DNA from 2 places in the Clostridium sardiniense genome. Region 2 is predicted to be linked to the other one. Evidence: a T-box and tRNA genes for the amino acid it is inferred to sense, from the RefSeq annotation. Region 2 holds a T-box; the other holds one or more tRNA genes.

Region 1 (6,122 bases), 170 kb from region 2:
CTTGAAAATCTTATAGATGAAGTTTCAAGAACTGAAATGAATGAAGAAGAAAAGAAATACTTAGAAAGTCTAAATAAGTATAAAGAAAAATATATAGAAAAGATGGATGATGACTTTAATACAGCAGATGCTATAACTGCAATATTTGATTTAATAAAAGATACAAATACTAATATTAATGCCGAATCATCAAGAGAGTTAGCGGAAAAAGCTTTAGAATTAATAAGAGAACTTGGAGCTCCACTTGGAATGCTACAAAAATCAACTAAGGCTGATTTAGCTGATGAAGCAGACGAGATAGAAGCTTTAATAGAACAAAGACAACAAGCTAGAAAAAATAGAGACTTTGCACTTGCGGATAAGATAAGAGATAACTTAAAAGCAAGAAATATAGTACTTGAAGATACTCCACAAGGAGTTAGATGGAAAAAGGTTAACTAATTAAAAAGGGGCTGTGCGTTAAGTGCAGCCCTTATTTAAAGGAGCAATAATATGTTAGAAAATTTTAGAGTAAGAGAATTTAGCAAAGATGAAGCTAGAAGATTAAATCCACTTCAGTTAGCATTAGTTGGAGATGGAGTTTACGAAGTATTTATAAGAGACTATATACTTTCAAATAATACTGAACTTTCAGCTCATAAGATACATAGAAAGGCTATAGGATATGTTAAAGCAAAGAGTCAATCGGATATAATGCACAATATAGAGGAATTACTAACTGAAGAAGAAAGTTATATCTACAAGAGGGGAAGAAATGCTAAGTCAGCAACAGTTCCTAAAAATGCAGATGTAAGGGATTATAGAATGGCAACAGGATTTGAAGCTTTAGTTGGATATTTATATTTAATAAATGATAAGGAAAGACTAGAGTTTGTATTTAATAAAAGCATAGAAGTGTGCAAAGAACAGTAATTTTTAAATATAACTAGGTAAGGAGTTATTTAATATGACAAGAATAAAAAAGAGTAACCAAAATAGAAGAAGAGATGATAGAAAAAGCAATAGAAGTAGAGATGAGAGAGGGCAGGAAGATAAATTCAGTCCTACAGGAAAAGATAATAAAAGGTTTAGAGAAGATAGACCAGTTAGATCAAGAGATGATAAGTTTAGAGAAGATAAAGCAGCTAGAACAAGAGTAGAAAAAGTGGTGCCTAGCAATCAAGTTGAAGAAGTAAGAGAAGACTTAATAATAGGCAGAAATGCTGCCATGGAAGCTTTAAAGAGCGATAAAACAATAGAAGCATTATATATAACAAATGGCCCTAAAGAAGGATCTATAAATGCAATAATTAATCTTGCAAAAGATAAGAAGGTAGTAATTAAAGAGGTAGATAAGAAAAAATTAGATTCAATGGCAAGTGGTGCTGTTCATCAAGGAGTAATAGCAAGAATAACTCCATATAATTATTTTGAAGTAAAAGATATATTAGAAGATGCTAAGAAAAAGGGAGAGGCTCCTTTTATAGTAATATTAGATGAATTAGAAGATCCTCACAATTTAGGATCAATAATCAGAACTGCGGAAACTTGTGGGGTTCATGGTATTATAATACCAAAAAGAAGAAATGTCGGAGTAACTCCTACAGTTTATAAGTCATCAGTTGGAGCAGTTGAACATGTTAAAATAGCAAAAGTTACTAACATAAATAGTACAATTGATGAATTAAAGGAGCAAGGAATCTGGGTTTACGGTGCAGATATAGAGGGAACAGAATATAGTTATGAAGTGGACTTTAGTGGACCATGTGCACTAATAATAGGTAGTGAAGGAAGAGGGATATCTAAATTAACTCTTAAAAAATGTGACAAATTAGTTAAGATTCCTATGATTGGAAAAATAAATTCTTTAAATGCATCAGTAGCTGGTGGTATAATGATGTATGAAGTATTAAAGGGTAGATTAAAATAAAAAGAGGGATGAGATGTGAAAATTATATTTATAGATGGATATAATGTTTTAAATTCCTGGCCAAATTTAAAAGACTTAAAAAACATTAGCTTTGATGGAGCTAGAAATAAACTAGTGGATATACTACACAATTATGGAAGTTATAATGATTGTAAGGTAATATTAGTATTTGATGGTCATAAGGTAGCAGGCAATATAGAAAATAAAGAAGAAATTAATAAAAATCTATCTATAGTTTTCACTAAAGATGGTGAAACTGCCGATGCATACATAGAAAAAGAAGTACATTCTATTGGTAGAAGATATGAAGTTTATGTAGTTACATCAGATTGGCTAGAACAGCAAACCATATTCCAAAGAGGTGCTGTAAGGATGTCTTCGCTGGAGTTTTACAATGAAGTTATTGGGTTGGAAAATAAGATAAGAATAAAAGCTGAGCATAATATGAATTCTCAAAAAAATAACTTAGGAGATAATATTGATGAAGATGTATTAAATAAGTTAGAAGAATTACGTAGAAGTCGCTGATATGTTGACTTCGCTTAAATAGCTAATGTATAATAGCAAATATGATAAGGTGTTAGGTGTTAAGGGTAAAATGTGGAGAATGGTGGGTATTCTATGACGAAATATTTAGAGTTTGATCAAAAAGATGATAAAGAAATAGCAATAGAAGCAAAGAATGGAAATGTATTAGCGCAAGAATATTTAATAAATAAGTATGAGAGCTTTGTGAAAACAAAAGCGAAGTCTTATTTTTTAATTGGTGCTGACAAGGAAGATATTTATCAAGAGGGTATGATAGGACTTTATAAAGCGATAAGGGACTTTAATCCTGATAAACTTTCAACGTTTAAAGCATTTGCAGAACTTTGTGTTACAAGACAAATAATAACAGCAATAAAAACTGCAACAAGACAAAAGCATATTCCATTAAATACCTATATATCCTTAAACAAGCCTATATACGAGGAAGAATCAGAAAGAACTTTGTTAGATGTGTTAGCAGGGCTTAAAATAACAGATCCAGAAGAACTTGTTATAAGTCAAGAAGAAAAGATTAGGATAGAAGAGGAGATAGAGAAAGTGCTATCTCGTTTAGAACTAGAAGTTTTAAACTCTTATCTTGATGGAAAATCATACCAAGAAATTGCATGTGATTTAGATAGACATGCAAAATCAATAGATAATGCTCTGCAAAGAGTAAAAAGAAAACTTGAGAAATGCCTAGATATAAACTAATTAATTTTTATTGACAAACAAAAAAAATGATAGTAAACTTTATAATTGGTATATTAAAGAAAACTCAATATTTTTGAGTGCTCACGTAGCTCAGTTGGCAGAGTGTCGCCTTGGTAAGGCGGAGGTCGTCGGTTCAATCCCGATCGTGAGCTCCAACATAAAAAAGTACAAAACACTAGGCAAGGTTTATTAGAGTGATAAGGAGGAATTTATAATGTCAAAAGCAAAATTCGAAAGAAGTAAACCACACGTTAACATTGGAACAATAGGTCACGTAGACCACGGTAAGACTACATTAACAGCAGCTATTACAACTGTATTAGCTAACAAGGGGTTCGCTGAATCATTCAAATATGATGAAATAGATAAGGCTCCAGAAGAAAAAGAAAGAGGAATCACAATCAACACAGCTCACGTTGAGTACGAAACAGAAAACAGACACTATGCTCACGTTGACTGTCCAGGACATGCTGACTACGTTAAGAACATGATCACAGGAGCAGCTCAAATGGATGGAGCTATCTTAGTTTGTTCAGCAGCAGATGGTCCAATGCCTCAAACAAGAGAGCATATCCTACTAGCTTCAAGAGTTGGTGTTGACCACATCGTAGTATTCTTAAACAAAGCAGATATGGTTGATGACGAAGAATTATTAGAATTAGTAGAAATGGAAATCAGAGAGTTATTAAGCGAATACAACTTCCCAGGAGATGATATTCCAGTAATAACAGGATCAGCTTTAAAAGCTTTAGAAAACCCAACAGATGCAGAAGCAACAGCTTGTATCGATGAATTAATGGCAGCTGTAGACAGCTACATCCCAACTCCAGAAAGAGCAACAGATAAGCCATTCTTAATGCCAGTAGAAGATGTATTCACAATCACTGGTAGAGGAACAGTTGCAACAGGAAGAGTTGAAAGAGGTATCTTACACGTTGGAGACGAAGTTGAAATCGTAGGTATCAAGGAAGAAACTAAGAAAGTTGTTGTTACAGGAATCGAAATGTTCAGAAAGTTATTAGACGACGCGCAAGCTGGAGATAATATCGGAGCATTATTAAGAGGTATCCAAAGAACAGAAATCGAAAGAGGTCAAGTATTAGCTAAACCAGGTTCAGTTAATCCTCACAAGAAGTTCGTAGGTCAAGTATACGTACTTAAAAAAGAAGAAGGTGGAAGACATACTCCATTCTTCGATGGATATAGACCACAATTCTACTTCAGAACAACTGACGTAACAGGTTCAATCAAATTACCAGAAGGAATGGAAATGGTAATGCCAGGAGACCACATCGACATGAACGTTGAATTAATCCATCCAGTAGCTATGGAAGAAGGATTAAGATTTGCCATCAGAGAAGGTGGAAGAACTGTAGGTTCAGGAGTTGTTACTAGCGTAATCGAATAGTCAACAAAAGAATAAAAAAGATTGAAATTGTCAAACGTACTTTAATAAGGACTGGGTAAATTACCTAGTCCTTTACAAAGGACATATTATTGACAGTTTAAATAAATTGTGATAATGTGAGAAAGTAACTCATAAAGTCACGAAATAGATACAGTAAGAGGTATGTCTCTTAGAATATATATTTAAAACTGGAGGTGCAGACCGTGAGAGTAAAGATAACTTTAGCATGCACAGAGTGTAAACAAAGAAACTATAACTCAATGAAGAACAAGAAAAACAACCCAGACAGAATGGAAATGCAAAAATATTGTAAATTCTGTAAGAAGCACACTCTTCATAGAGAAACAAAATAGTTAGCGATTAAGTAACGACACAGACTTACAAAAATATAAGGATGTGAAATTATGACTGGTAATAATGTAAAGACTAAAAAAGCTGCCTCTAAAGGCGGTGTGTTCAAATTCTTTAAGGATGTAAAAGCGGAATTCAAAAGAATAACGTGGCCATCTAAGAATGAGACAAAAAAAGCATTGATTGCAGTTCTTGGATTCGCTGTAGTATATATTGTACTTGTAGGCGGATTCGATTATATTTTTCAAAACCTCTTTGAAGTAGTTTTGAAACTTAAGTAAAAGGAGGTTTGGGTGTTTAATCACCGATTAATATGAGTGAAAGAGCAAGATGGTACGTAGTACATACGTATTCTGGATATGAAAACAAGGTCAAAGTTAACATAGAGAAAGTTGTTGAAAATAGACATCTTGAATCATTAATTCACGACATCCAAATACCAATGGAAGAAGTAATTGAAGAGAAAGATGGAAAACAAAAAGTTTCTCTTAAGAAAAAATTCCCAGGATATGTAATAGTAAAGATGCTAATGACAGACGAATCTTGGTATGTTGTTAGAAACACAAGAGGCGTAACTGGCTTTGTGGGACCTGGATCTAAACCAGTTCCTCTTACTGACTACGAGATCGAATCAATGGGAGTTGTAGAACTTCCAAAAGAAACAGATCTTGAAGTAGGTGAAAGTATAAGAGTTATCTCAGGACCACTTAGAGAATTCGTGGCAACAATTCAAGAGATAAATCTTGAAAAGCAAAAAATTAAAGCTTTAGTTGATATGTTCGGTAGAGAAACGTTAGCTGAGCTAGATTTTAATCAAGTAGAAAAATTAGTTTAATAAATTAACTAATCTTTTAATCAAGTGGGAGGACAAAAAAATTATTGTCCGTATATACCACAGTATAGGAGGAATAACAAAATGGCTAAGAAAGTAACTGGAATGATTAAACTTCAACTTCCTGCAGGAAAGGCAACTCCAGCACCACCAGTTGGTCCAGCATTAGGACAACATGGTGTAAACATAATGGGATTCTGTAAGGAGTTCAATGCAAAAACTGCTAATCAAGCTGGATTAATAATACCAGTAGTAATCACAGTTTACCAAGACAGATCTTTTAGTTTTATCTTAAAGACTCCTCCAGCTGCAGTTCTAATAAAGAAAGAATTAGGACTTGAAAGCGGATCAGGAGTTCCAAACAGAACAAAGGTTGGAAA
Region 2 (6,122 bases):
CAACTACCGCTGATATACCCATTAGATATGGGTAGAACAGATATTGCATTATTTCAATAGGTGATATTGCCGCAAGTCCTGCTGCTGATATAAGCTGAGCACCATAAGGTATTATCCCTTGGAATGCACATGCGAACATGTCCATAATACCTGCAACTCTCTTTGGCTCTAAATCAAATTCATTTGATATGTCTTTAGCAATTGGTCCTACTGTAACTATTGCTATTGTATTATTTGCAGTACATATATCAACTAAGCTTGCTAAAGCTCCAATTCCAAGCTCTGCACCTCTTCTAGTTTTAAAGTTTTTTAATCCCTTATGAAGTATAAAGTCAATTCCTCCATTGTATTTTATAATTGCAACCATACCAGCTATTAATAATGATATTATTATTAATTCACTCATACCATTTATACCTTCTGCCATACTTTTAAAAAGTCCTATAATATCAAAACTTCCAGTCCCAATTCCGATAGTCCCTGCTAAAATTATTCCAGATGCTAAAACAAATATAACATTTATTCCTGCAAGTGCTGCAACTAAAACACCTATGTATGGAACGATTTTTATTAAGCTATAATCATAACTACCTAAGCTAATAGCTTCCGTTCCACTAGTTATAACCATAAAAATAATTGCTGTAATTATTGCAGCTGGTAATACTATTTTAAAGTTCATTCTAAACTTATCTCTCATATCACAGCCCTGTGTTCTTGTTGCTGCTATTGTTGTATCAGATATAATTGATAAGTTGTCCCCAAACATTGCTCCGCTTACAACAGCTCCAACTACTAAGGCTACAGCTATTCCAGTCTTTTCAGATACTCCAAGTGCTATTGGTACAAGCGCAACTATTGTTCCCATTGATGTTCCAACTGATAATGCTATGAAGCATGCAACTATAAATATTCCTGTTACCAAAAGATTTGGTGGTAATACTGAAAGCCCTAAGTTTACAGTTGAATCAACTGCCCCCATAGATTTAGCAACAGCTGCAAATGCTCCTGCTAATATAAATATTAAAATCATTAAGATTATATTAGTATCTCCTGCTCCTTTGCAGAAAATCTGTAGTTTTTCTTCAAATCTAACTTTAGTATTCATAACTAAAGCCACAACTGATGCAATTAAAAATGGTATTATCACAGAAACTGCATAAAAATCCTTTGCAATTATTGCAATTCCAACATATACAACCACAAACACTATTAATGGTAAAAGCGCCCACCAATTCCCTTTATTCTCTTTGTTCATTTTTTGCCCTCCCTAAAGTTCCTATACACAAAATAAAAAAGCTTCTGATAGAAATCAGAAGCTTTATATACACTCTATAAATACTACTTATCTATCAGTTTTCACTGCTGGATTTAGCACCACACTCTATAATTAAAAATGACAAACAATCAATGCATGTTATACATTGATTCTCTTATAGTCATTCCCACCTTAATTATTAGTAGGTTGCCGGGTTTCATAGGGCCAGTCCCTCCACCACTCTTGATAAGACTTTTTTTAATTTTGATTATGCTTTATTGTAACAATGTTAATAGACTATGTCAACATTTATAAGTTACTAATATTCCTAAATAATTCAAATTAATACTAATTTGAATATTAATTTAATAAAAATAAGCAATTCATATACCTAAATGAATTGCTTATTTACATTAACCTTATTAAAGTGTTTCTGATAATTTATTTAAAAGAATTTTTCTAAATATATTTGAGCATTCCTTATCTTCTCCAACCTTTAAGTATACTTCTCTCCATTGATCTAATGATAATCCTATTCCTTATTTAAACTCTTCTTCCTTGTTTGTCATTCTTATTGAATCATCAATGAATTCTCCTAAGTCCTTTGCTGTTTTGAATACTTTTATATATAAGAATTGTTTGTTATCTCCAACCCAAACCTTATTAAACTCTTTTGCAAACTTCACTAACTCCGTTATAATTTCGCTGTCATCTTTATCCCATAGATTACTTAAAAATGTATATTGTTCTTTCATTATTTTTGCTTCTTCTTTGGAAATTTTATTCTTTTTCAAAAGATTATTTATTAGATCACAAGTTGAAACGGCTGGAATTTTCATTACTAATTTTTCTGTTCCATATGCCCATTTATAGAATGCTTTTTGACAAAATGAGTGTTGTATATAGCCTAATAACACTCTTGGATTTGAAAAGTATGAATAAATATTTTCTATTCCATTTTTGTTAGAAAATATAAGTGCATGTATATATACCGATTTGCTTGTTGGCAATTCATTTGTAAAAGCATGCCCTCTTATTGCTTTGTGTTCGTTAACATTATTAGTCCAGAAATTAAATGAATTGTAGTTATCTCTCATAAATATCACCCTTCTTCATAAATCTCAATATAATATATTATATAGTATATTATACCATTTTTTATTGTTTTTACCCTTGATTTATACAATTTAATTTTTTATTTTATATAAATATTCTGTTAATTGATTTAACTAATTTTTTTATCTATAATTATTAAATATAGATTAAGGAGGTTTATCATTGTATTTTTGTGAAATATGTAATAAAGAAGCTGATATTCATCACATTGTTCATAAAAATGAAGGTGGTTTTGATATAGAGTTAAATTATATGTATCTATGCGAATATCACCATCGTGGAAGATTAGGACCACATCACTCTCTTGAAACAGATATTTCTTATAAAATTAAATTACAAAAAAAGCTATATAAACTTCTTCCCAAAAGATACTACTCTTTTAAGGAACTTTGTAATATATTAAACGCTTCTACCAATATGGTTAAGCGTTTGACAAAAGATATAAAATTATATAAAGAAGGCTATAAAAAAGAAGATATTATATTTATTTTAATGGGTAAATCTTACTATTCTGAAGAATTGCTCGAAAATATTAAACTCGAGAAACTTTATGAAAGCATTTATTGACATCTGAAATTTGTATGATTATAATATAAATTAACTTAAGAAGATAAACACATTGATGAGAAGAGTATGTTAAATCCTCATTTACAGAGAGAGAGTACATTAGCTGTAAGTACTTTTATATGAGCTTAACAGAAAACTAACTCGGAGTGACTCCAATCCAGTCCGTCATTGTCACGTTACGACATATTAAAGTGATTCTTAAGATTTAATCTTAAGAATAACTAGAGTGGAACCACGGATATTATACTTCGTCTCTAATTTTTAGAGACGGAGTTTTTTTATTTTAGTAAATAATTTTTAGTTTTAATATAAAGAAAGAAAGGAGTTTTTTAAGATGATTAAAGTTAGTTTAAAAGACGGATCAGTTAAAGAATTTGAAAAAGGTGTATCAGTTTTAGACGTAGCAAAAAGTATTAGCGAAGGATTAGCTAGAAATGCTTTCTGCGGATTAGTAAATGGAGAGGTTGTTGATTTACGTCATACAATAAACGAAGATTGTGAAGTTGGTCTTTGCACTTTTGATTCACAAGAAGGAAAAGATGCTTTAAGACACAGTGCATCACACGTATTAGCTTATGCTGTTAAAAGATTATTCCCAGAGGTTAAGATTGCTATAGGACCTGCAATCGAAGATGGATTCTACTATGATTTTGATAAAGAAGGTGCATTTAGTGCACAAGATTTAGAAAAAATCGAAGCTGAAATGAAAAAAATAGTTAAAGAAAATCCTCAAATTGAAAGATTTGAATTACCAAGAAATGAAGCTTTAGAGCTTATGAAAGACGAACCTTACAAGGTTGAACTTATAAATGATTTAGGGGAAGATGAGATTATTTCATTCTACAAAATGGGAGACTTCGTAGACCTATGCGCTGGACCTCACGTAATGTCACTTAAGCCAATGAAAGGTATCAAACTTTTAAGAACTGCTGGTGCTTACTGGAGAGGCGACGAAAAAAACAAGATGCTTGCTAGAATATATGGTACTGCATTCTTAAAGAATAAAGATCTAGAAGAACATTTAGAAGCTTTAGAAGAAGCTAAAAAGAGAGACCACAACAAACTAGGTAGAGAATTAAAATTATTCACTACTGATGAAAATGTAGGTCAAGGTCTTCCTCTAATAATGCCAAAGGGATCTAGAATAATTCAAACTCTTCAAAGATGGATTGAAGATGAAGAAGAAAGAAGAGGTTATGTTTTAACAAAAACTCCTTTAATGGCCAAAAGTGACCTTTACAAAATCTCAGGTCACTGGGATCACTATAAAGATGGAATGTTCGTTTTAGGTGATGAAGAAAAGGATGACGAAGTATTCGCATTAAGACCTATGACTTGTCCATTCCAATATGCAATATACAATGCAGAACAACACAGTTACAGAGATCTTCCTGTAAGATTTGCTGAAACTTCTACTCTATTTAGAAATGAATCATCAGGAGAAATGCATGGACTTATAAGAGTTAGACAATTTACTCTAGCTGATGGTCACATAGTATGTACTCCTGAACAACTAGAAGAAGAATTTAAAGGTGTTGTTGATTTAATAAAATATGTAATGGCTACTTTAGGAATTGATGGAGATATCTCATACAGATTCTCAAAATGGGATCCAAACAATACTAAAAAGTACATTAACAATCCAGAAGCTTGGGAAAAGACTCAAGAAATAATGAAAACTATATTAGATCATTTACAAATAGATTATGTAGAAGCTGATGATGAAGCTGCATTCTACGGACCAAAACTTGATATCCAGTTTAAGAATGTTCATGGAAAAGAAGATACTATTATAACTGTTCAAATAGACTTCGCTCTAGCTGAAAGATTTAATATGACTTATATTGATAAAGATGGCGAAAAGAAACGTCCATACATTATCCATAGATCATCAATCGGATGTTATGAAAGAACACTTGCTATGCTTATTGAAAAGTACGCAGGAGCATTCCCAACTTGGCTTGCACCAGTTCAAGCAAAGGTTCTTCCATTATCAGATAAGTACAATGACTACACTGAAAAAATCGTTAGAGATTTAAGAAATAGTGGTGTAAGAGTTGAAGCTGATTACAGAACTGAAAAACTTGGATATAAGATAAGAGAAGCAAGACTTGAAAGAGTTCCTTATATCTTAGTTGTTGGTGAAAAAGAAATGAATGATAATGCTGTTTCAGTTAGAAGCAGAAAGAATGATGATGAAGGTTCAATGAACTTTGAAGATTTCAAAGCTAGATTACTTTCAGAAATAGCTAACAGAGAATTATAATATATTTAAAAGAGAAGCTTAAATTTTTAAGCTTCTCTTCTTTTATTTCATATATATAATATTATTTATAATTAATTTTACATCCATTTGCCTAATTATTTAATTTTTTACATATTCTTTTCATCACATTAATTACTTTTCTACTTTAAATGTATACTTCGTTGATTTAGAATAGATTTTTCCTGCACTTAGATAAGATTTTTCTTTAAAGACTTCATTATATCCAATTGGTGGCGCTTGTGTTTCAAAGCATATTCCAAGTCTTCTTTTAGGAGTCATTCCGCCATAAATAGTACAATCATTTATAAAGTTCATAGAATAAACAACAACACTTTCCTGATCAGTTTGAATTTCTAATACTCTTCCACTCTCTTCATCTTTAAGTACAATTCTTCTATCTTCTTTATTTAGAATAAATGGATGGTCATAACCAAATCCAAGTTTTACTTGTGGATCATCACTATCTATTCTCTCTCCTATTTTATGAGGTTTCCTAAAATCAAATGGAGTCCCTAAAACTTCATATTCCTCTCCTGTAACTCCCCCATTTTCATCTATCTTTAATATCTTATCTGAATTAATATATAATTCTTCATTAAGTATATCCCTCTTATAATCACCACTTAAATTAAAATAACTATGGTTAGTCATATTAACTAAAGTATCCTTATCTGAAATAGCTTTAATCTTAAATAAGAATTCATTATAATCATTCAACTCATATATAACTTTTACTGTAAGATTTCCAGGATAATTCTCTTCAAGATCATGAGATTCTATTGAAAGTTCAAGTCTTGTAGCTTTATCATCACTTATATCTTTAATATCCCAGAATTTTTTATCAAACCCAACTTGTCCACCATGACCCGAGTTAACTCCATAATTTTTTGAAAGCTCATATAATTTATCATTTATAGT

The links. A T-box is a leader RNA that pairs with one kind of tRNA and senses whether it is charged. The one in region 2 lies ahead of thrS (threonine--tRNA ligase), so its partner is inferred to be a tRNA-Thr.
Region 1: it has a tRNA-Thr gene. The T-box ahead of thrS (threonine--tRNA ligase) is inferred to sense a tRNA for this amino acid. The anticodon was not compared.

The regions. Positions count from the first base shown of each region.
Region 1 is NZ_JAIKTU010000003.1:285,835-291,956, reverse strand. It holds gene cysS (cysteine--tRNA ligase) at 1-441, shown strand, start outside; gene K5V21_RS04875 (Mini-ribonuclease 3) at 493-912, shown strand; gene rlmB (23S rRNA (guanosine(2251)-2'-O)-methyltransferase RlmB) at 947-1,909, shown strand; gene K5V21_RS04865 (NYN domain-containing protein) at 1,925-2,437, shown strand; gene sigH (RNA polymerase sporulation sigma factor SigH) at 2,531-3,151, shown strand; tRNA gene K5V21_RS04855 (tRNA-Thr) at 3,231-3,306, shown strand; gene tuf (elongation factor Tu) at 3,366-4,559, shown strand; gene rpmG (50S ribosomal protein L33) at 4,763-4,912, shown strand; gene secE (preprotein translocase subunit SecE) at 4,964-5,191, shown strand; gene nusG (transcription termination/antitermination protein NusG) at 5,224-5,745, shown strand; gene rplK (50S ribosomal protein L11) at 5,827-6,122, shown strand, end outside.
Region 2 is NZ_JAIKTU010000003.1:116,392-122,513, forward strand. It holds gene K5V21_RS04000 (Na+/H+ antiporter NhaC family protein) at 1-1,255, opposite strand, end outside; SAM riboswitch class I at 1,340-1,508, opposite strand; gene K5V21_RS04005 (hypothetical protein) at 1,795-2,352, opposite strand; gene K5V21_RS04010 (HNH endonuclease signature motif containing protein) at 2,534-2,938, shown strand; T-box leader at 2,982-3,197, shown strand; gene thrS (threonine--tRNA ligase) at 3,273-5,204, shown strand; gene K5V21_RS04020 (aldose epimerase family protein) at 5,337-6,122, opposite strand, start outside.